2 regions of the Candidatus Thalassolituus haligoni genome follow, and region 1 is predicted to be linked to the other one. Evidence: predicted binding sites of a transcription regulator. Region 1 holds the regulator's gene; the other holds the start of a gene.
What was found. The regulator sigma-54, encoded in region 1, starts transcription at its own class of promoters, with help from an activator protein. The targets are predictions, from matches to a motif close to TGGCACNNNNNTTGCTNT.
Positions count from the first base shown of each region.

Region 2: the regulator sigma-54 is predicted to act here: its motif matches at 1,994-2,011, upstream of SOJ49_RS17760 (phenol hydroxylase subunit).

Region 1 covers NZ_CP139482.1:809,398-813,451, reverse strand. The annotation lists gene lptB (LPS export ABC transporter ATP-binding protein) at 1-576, shown strand, start outside; gene SOJ49_RS03645 (RNA polymerase factor sigma-54) at 706-2,196, shown strand; gene hpf (ribosome hibernation-promoting factor, HPF/YfiA family) at 2,248-2,550, shown strand; gene ptsN (PTS IIA-like nitrogen regulatory protein PtsN) at 2,554-3,012, shown strand; gene rapZ (RNase adapter RapZ) at 3,039-3,911, shown strand; gene SOJ49_RS03625 (HPr family phosphocarrier protein) at 3,949-4,054, shown strand, end outside.
Region 2 covers NZ_CP139482.1:3,922,599-3,926,652, reverse strand. The annotation lists gene SOJ49_RS17765 (sigma 54-interacting transcriptional regulator) at 28-1,767, opposite strand; gene SOJ49_RS17760 (phenol hydroxylase subunit) at 2,070-2,360, shown strand; gene SOJ49_RS17755 (aromatic/alkene monooxygenase hydroxylase subunit beta) at 2,514-3,500, shown strand; gene SOJ49_RS17750 (MmoB/DmpM family protein) at 3,512-3,781, shown strand; gene SOJ49_RS17745 (aromatic/alkene/methane monooxygenase hydroxylase/oxygenase subunit alpha) at 3,834-4,054, shown strand, end outside.

The DNA of each region.
Region 1 (4,054 bases):
AACCTGGTACAGGCCGACAAGGGACGCGTCAAAATTGACGACGACGACATCAGTCACCTGCCCATGCATGGCCGTGCCCAGAAAGGCATTGGCTATCTGCCACAAGAAGCCTCGATCTTCCGCAAGCTCAGCGTCGAAGACAACATCATGGCCATTCTGGAAACCCGCACGGAACTGAAAAAACCCCAACGCCAGCAACAGCTGGAACAACTGCTGGACGAATTTCACATCCAGCACATTCGCAGCAGCCTGGGGATGTCACTCTCCGGCGGTGAACGCCGCCGGGTAGAAATTGCCCGGGCACTGGCCGCCGAACCCTCCTTTATTTTGCTTGATGAACCCTTTGCCGGTGTCGACCCGATTTCCGTATCCGACATTATGGCCATCATTCGCCAGCTCAAGGCGCGCGGCATTGGCGTACTGATTACCGATCACAACGTCCGCGAAACCCTCGCAATTTGTGAAAAAGCCTATATCGTAGGCGGTGGACACATTATTGCCGAAGGCAGCGCCGATGAAGTACTCGCCAACGAACAGGTTCGGGCCATCTACCTTGGTCAGGACTTCCGTCTTTGATTCTTACTGGCTTACAGGGCTATGATGCCCGGCGCTGTTTCATTTCGACACCATGAAAAGCATTCCCAGCCTCACAGGCTGGCGTATAATGCACAGACCATGCCGACAACCGATGAACTATAACGCTGTATGAAAGCATCGCTTCAGTTAAAAATGGGTCAGCAGCTGACCATGACCCCTCAGCTGCAACAGGCAATTCGACTGCTGCAATTGTCTACCCTTGATCTGCAACAGGAAATCCAGGAAGCCCTGGATTCCAATCCCATGCTGGAATTCGAAGAGTCCGAGCACGACGACTATACGGATGCCCAGCAAACCAACGGCGATCAGGAGCGAGAAGCCGCCGTCACGGCGACAGCGACCGACACCGACACCCAGGAACTGGGTGAACAGTGGTCGGACGACAAGATGCCGGATGACCTGCCGGTCGACAGCAATTGGGACGATACCTTCCAGACTACCGCTGGCGTTTCCTCCGGTTCAGGCTCTGTCGGCGACGACGACTTTGACTACGACTCCCGTCATGCCACCTCCGACGACCTGCAAGGGCATCTGGAATGGCAACTGAATCTGACTCCCATGAGTGATGTCGATCGCGAGATTGCCACCATGCTGATTGACGGTGTCGACGACGACGGCTACCTCCACACCACCATAGACGACGTACTGGGTTCCATGGATCCGGAATTTGGGGTTGAGGAAGACGAAGTCCAGGCCGTACTCAAACGCCTGCAACAGTTTGATCCGGCTGGTGTTTTTGCCCGCGACCTGCGCGAATGCCTGATCCTGCAGTTAAACCAGCTGCCAGCCGACACTCCCTGGCTGGCAGAAGCCAAACTGGTGATCGGTGACTACATTGCCCTGCTGGGCAGTAAAGACTACCCCACGCTGATGCGCAAAACCCGGCTGAAAGAAGAAGACCTCAAAGCCGTATTACGCCTGGTCAAGGAGTTGAATCCCAAACCAGGAGCCGGAATCAGCTCCGAACAGTCAGAATACGTTGTGCCCGACGTGATCGTGCGTAACATCCGCGATGAATGGCGCGTTGAACTGAACCCGGATATTGCCCCCAAACTGCGGGTAAACTCCGACTACGCCTCGTTGGTGCGCCGCTCAGACAGCAGTGCCGACAACGCCTTCCTCAAAGATCACCTGCAAGAAGCGCGCTGGTTTATCAAAAGCCTGCAAAGCCGCAACGAAACCCTGCTGAAAGTCGCTACCAAAATTGTCGAATATCAGCTCGACTTTTTTGAGCAGGGCGAAGAAGCTATGAAACCACTGGTACTGCATGATATTGCCGATGCCGTTGGTATGCACGAGTCGACCATTTCACGGGTAACGACGCAAAAATTCATGCACACACCGCGTGGTATTTTTGAACTGAAGTACTTTTTCTCCAGCCATGTCAGTACCGATGCTGGCGGCGAATGTTCATCAACCGCCATTCGCGCCATGATCAAGAAGCTGATTAGCGAAGAAAACCCGCGCAAGCCACTGAGTGACAACAAGATCGCCGTCGTCCTCGGAGACAAGGGAATTCAGGTTGCACGCCGCACGGTGGCCAAATATCGTGAGGCAATGATGATTCCGCCATCGAATGAGCGGAAACAGTTGATTTGATCGACCCCGTCGATCCTTGTTCGGTTTAAAGCGAGCCATAAGGAGCCGTTTATGAGCATCAATATCAGTGGACACCATGTCGAAGTTACCGAAGCCATGGAAGAATACGTCAAGGAAAAACTGGTTCGCCTTGAGCGGCATGCCGAACCCATTACCTCTGGTCAGGTTACCCTGACCCTTGAAAAAGGCCGTCAGCTGGCAGAAGCATCGCTGCACGTCAGTGGTGCCGATTTTCATGCGACGTCATCCCATGACGACATGTACGCTGCCATTGACTTGCTGGCCGACAAACTGGATCGGCAAGTGCTGAAACACAAAGAAAAACTGGTTGCCCGACAGCACGGACAAGGCTGACACATGAGCATAGCGATTGCCGATATTCTTGCGCCTGAACGTACTCGTACCGATGTCGCCATTACCAGCAAAAAAAAACTGCTGGAGTTTCTGGCAGAGCTGATTGCTGAAGAAGTGGATGGCAGCTCATCGGATGAGGTTTTTGAACGTCTGCTTGGGCGTGAGCGCCTTGGCAGTACCGGCATTGGCGAAGGCATCGCTATCCCTCACTGTCGATTACGGCAATGTGAACGGGCCGTTGGGGTATTACTCCACCTGCGCGAGGCCATCGACTTTGATGCCATAGACCATCAGCCAGTCGATCTTGTATTTGCCTTGCTGGTGCCTGAAGAAGCAACAGACGACCACCTGAAAATACTGGCAACCCTGGCAGAAAATTTCAGCCAGAGCCAATATCGCCACCTATTACGCAGTGCGAGCAGCGACCAGGAACTGTATCAACGGGCGCTGGCCGACAACTGACCTTGCCCAAAACACGGAGACAGTACATGCGTCTGGTTGTGATCAGTGGCCGTTCAGGCTCAGGTAAATCCAGCGCACTGGCGGTGCTTGAAGACCTCGGGTTTTATTGCATCGATAATCTACCGGTCGATTTACTGCCAGCACTCGCAGGCCTGCCCTACAGTGCAGAAAAACGCGCCAACGTTGCTGTCAGTGTTGACGTTCGTAACCTGCCCGATGCCATAGAGCAACTGACCCAGGTGCTGACCCGCTTGCCGGAGCAGTATCGCCAGGTCGACATCGTTTTTCTTGATGCCACCGAAGAAGTCCTGTTACAACGCTTCAGTTCAACCCGGCGCAAGCATCCGCTCACCAATGACAATATTTCCCTGGCGGAAGCCATTGAGCGCGAAACCGAATTACTCGAACCCGTCGCCAACCTCGCGGATCTGACTCTGGATACGACACGCATGTCGGTACATGAGCTGCGGAGCCTGATCAAACTGCGAGTGGCCGAGAAAATCACTCCGGACATGGCTGTGCTGTTCCAGTCGTTCGGCTTCAAACAGGGCATTCCCCTGGATGCCGACTTCGTTTTCGATGTGCGCAACCTGCCCAATCCCTACTGGCAGCATGAGTTGCGCCCGCTGACTGGGCAAGACCCGGCCATCATCGAGTTCTTGTCCGGCCAACAGGAAGTCACCGAACTATTTAATGATATTCAGGCATACCTGTTGCGTTGGCTACCCCGTTTTGCTGAAAATAACCGCAGCTATTTAACCGTTGCGATTGGTTGCACTGGCGGCCAGCATCGTTCAGTGTATTTATCTGAACGACTGGCAGAAGCCTTCAAGCAAGAATTCGGCAACGTTCAGGTGCGTCACCGCGAGCTGCGGTCGACTGCCAACAGCAGTCACTGACACACACCAAAAACAATGACATCGTTCGGGAGCCTGGATGGTCAGCACTCAAATAACCATCATCAACAAACTTGGTTTGCACGCACGGGCAGCAGCCAAGTTGGTTTCGACTGCCGCCGCCTACGGTTCTACCGTCAAGATCG
Region 2 (4,054 bases), 1.3 Mb from region 1:
TTTTGGCTGTTTCTGTTTTGGCTGTTTCTACTGCGAATCGTTCTTTTCCATATCATTCAGCTTCTTTAATCGATAGGACATGGCCGCCCGGCTGATACCCAATAACTGCGCTGCATGGGTGATGTTATTAGCGGATTGTTCCATCGCTTGTTGCAGCATCTGTTTTTCTACTTCTTCCAGCCCGACACCACCGTCGATCAGGCTGCGGATATGATTCTGCTGCACAATCAGCTGGGACGTGCTGGCCGACAGTGAACCGTTCTGGTCGATTACATTCAGCGGATGCGACGGTTCCATCAACGATGGAAACAGATTACACAGATCAATTGATGTACCGTTGTCGGTGAGAATAACGCCTCGCTCGATCATGTTTTCCAGCTCGCGAATATTACCTGGCCATTTGTAGCGAATCAGCGACTGCATGGCCTTGTCGGTGATGCCAGCCAGCTGTTTACGGTAAAGGTTCTGGTATTTTTCGAGAAAATATTCCGCCAGCAGGGGAATGTCCTGTAGCCGTTCGCGTAGTGGTGGAATTCGCACCGGGAAAACGTTCAGCCGGAAAAACAGGTCAGCCCGGAAGCGACCTTCCTTGACGGCTTTTTCCAGATCTTCGTTGGTGGCTGCGACCACTCGGACATCAATGGCGCGGGTCTGGTTATCGCCGACCCGCTCCAGTTCACTTTCCTGCAAAACCCGTAACAAGGTTGCCTGGGCGCGAGGGGAGAGTTCGATGACTTCGTCGAGAAAAATAGTGCCACCGTTGGCCCGCTCAAAACGGCCTTCACGGCTGACGGTCGCCCCGGTAAATGCGCCTTTTTCGACTCCGAACAATTCCGCCTCGATCAGATCCGGTGGAATACAGGCGCAGTTGACGGCGATAAACGCTTTATTGGCCCGATCGCTGGCGTTATGCAGCCCGCGCGCGACAACCTCTTTGCCGACGCCGGTTTCTCCCTGTAATAACACCGTGGCCCGACTCTGGCTGGCTTTGCGAATCAGCTGACACACCTGCATAAAGGCTTCCGATTGACCGACTGAATTGGTCAGCAGATCGTCATCCAGTGCACCCTGGCGGAAGCTGGCTTTCAGATGACAGACCTGTTGTTGCAGCGAGAACAGCTCATCGGCGAGGTGGTCGGGTGTCATCAACCGCTGCATGGCTTCACGGTCTTCCCACTGTTCTGCCGGTTTGCCGACAATTGAACAGTGTTCATGTCCCATGCCCCGACACTGCACTTCCTTGTACAAAATGGGCATGCCCAGAAAGGCCGACGTATAACCACTGGCGTACCCCAGCAGCGTCCAACACACCGGTGAGTCAGACAGCTCATGCTTGGCCAGATACTGATCCGCCTCATACGAGCCGTGCCAGTCGAACTCACCATAAAAATGATGGATCGACGGATCCAGCTGCACTTTTTTGGCGACCACCAGTGCAATACCTTCGATGGCATGGAGCTGAACCCCGGCCATAAACCCCTGTTCCAGAGACATATGGCTGCGTATTTTGTGGGCGACTTCGGCATCTCGCTGGCCTGACTGGTAGCCAAAACGCATGAGAAACCCCCGCGCCCGTTCCATCCCCATGGACGTCACCAGCTCCTCCCGCAGAATGCCCATATCACTGGCATGAATCAGCAGCATGCGGGCTTCCTGCAGCCATATTTCGCCTTTTTCATGGCAAAAGCGGATTTGGGAAATCAGATCTTTGGCATCCGGTACTTCGGGTGGCTGCACGTTATTTGATGTCGCTGATGAAGTTGTCATAGGTATCTTTTTATTGTTTTGGAATTGCCGTCGACGGTCATATGCGATGTAGCAGGTTCTGTTTTTGCTGCATCGGAATCGAATCGGTTAATTATATCAGTTACCGCCGCAACGCATGACCTGATCATATCATGAGGCTATTTCGGTCGCCTGATGAATTGCTCAGGTACGGAGGGTTATATCGGCGATATAGCCCCTGTTCTGGCCTGAAATGTAGCGTTGTTTGTGGCATACGTCTTGCTGATATACCTGGGTACAGAAGATCACTGGTTAGCTAAAAATAATAAACAGGTTATTTCAGTATGCATGAACTCAAATATGAATCCTCAAACACCCATTTTAATGAAGCAACTCGCTATATCCGTGTGCGTAGCCCGGAAGGTGCCCGCTTTGTTGAATTCGATTTTGCTATTGGAGATCCGACCCTGTTTGTCGAACTTATTATGCCGCCAGCGGTATTTGAGACCTTTTGTCGCGCCAATAACGTCATCGAAATGACCGAAGCACAAAAGCAGACAGTGGATGCTGAAACGGCGAAATGGCGCTACGGCGAAGATACGCTGATGGCTGATAACCATTCCCGAACCCACTAGCAGCTATTGAATATTCGCCTGCGTTGGCATCACTGGGTGAAAAGCGATCAGAAAATGCACAGTTAATCGCCATACATACATGTCGCGTATCTGGCCATTTTTACCAGTAGCTACTGACTCTGAAAACAACAACAACCAATCAGGACGTCAATTATGACTGTAGAAATCAAAACCTCGACGCTGGAGCCGGTGCGCCAGACCTTCGCCAATCTGGAACGTCGCTTTGGCGACAAGCCAGCCTCCCGTTACCAGGAAGCCACTTACGATCTTCAGGCTGAAATCAACTTTCACTACCGTCCGTTATGGCAGCCAGACAAAGAACTGAACGACCGTTCGAGAACGGCTGTGGCCATGGCCGACTGGTACGACCTGAAAGACCCACGCCAGTTCTATTACGGCACCTACGTACAGCAACGCGCCAAAATGCAGGAGCAAGCCGAGAACAACTACAGCTTTTTTGAAAAGCGCGGCTTGCCAGAACACCTGTCGGACGCAGTCAAGGCCAGTCTGGTTCGACATCTGATTCCGCTGCGCCATGTCGAACACACCGCCAACCTTAACAACGTGTATGGCTGCTCCATCGGTTTTGGTACATCCATAACCCAGGCGCTGCTGTTTAACGGTATGGATCGTTTGGGCATTGCCCAGTACCTGTCGCGGATTGGCCTGATTCTGGATGGTAATAGCGGTGACCTGCTTACGCAGGCCAAGCAACTCTGGATGCAAGACCCCATCTGGCAAGGCATGCGTGCCCTGTGTGAAAAAACCCTGACGGTACAGGACTGGTTCGAAACCTTTATTGCCCAGGATCTGGTGATCGACACCTTGGTCTTCGAGCTGTTTTACGTGCAGTACGATCAATGGCTGAACGCCAATGGCGCGCAGGACGTCGGCATGTTGACCGAATTTATGCGTGAGTGGAATCGTGACAACAGTCGCTGGATCGACAGCGTACTCAAGACCGCCGTAGCAGAATCCGACGCCAACAAGGCACTGATAGGCCAGTGGCTGAACGACTGGCGTGGCCGCGTCGCCGAAGCGCTGGCTCCAGTGGCGCAGGAGCTCTGTGGTGGTACGGCATCACTGGAAGATGCCTTGCTGGCACTGGATAAACGTACCGCCAAACTCGGCCTGTCCTGAAGGGGAACCCCATGTCCAAAGTGTATTTGATCCTGCAAGACAACGACGTCTCACGCTATATCGTCGAAGCGGTAGAAGAAGATAACCCAGAAGTCACGGTGATCTACCAGCCCGCCATGATCCGCATGGAGCAGGAGAACCTTATGGTGGTGAAGCGGGAAACCGTAGAAGAAAAACTCGGCCGTGATTGGGACGTGCAGGAACTGCATCTGAACCTGATTTCCCTGGGTGGCAACGTGGATGAGGATGAAGACCGGCTTGAGCTGAGCTGGGTGCTTTGAAAGCCGTCTGCCCCCGACGCCTGACCCAACAAAAATAACAAGGAGCCACATCATGGCTGTAAAAAAACTGAATTTGAAAGACAAATACAAGTTACTGACTCGCGATCTTGACTGGGAATTCTCCTACGAAGATCGCAAGCAGGCCTTTCCTTACGAAGATTTTGAGGGCATCAAGATCAACGACTGGTCGAAGTGGGAAGACCCTTTCCGTTTGACCATGGACGCTTACTGGAAATACCAGGCCGAGAAAGAAAAGAAGCTCTACGCCATTTT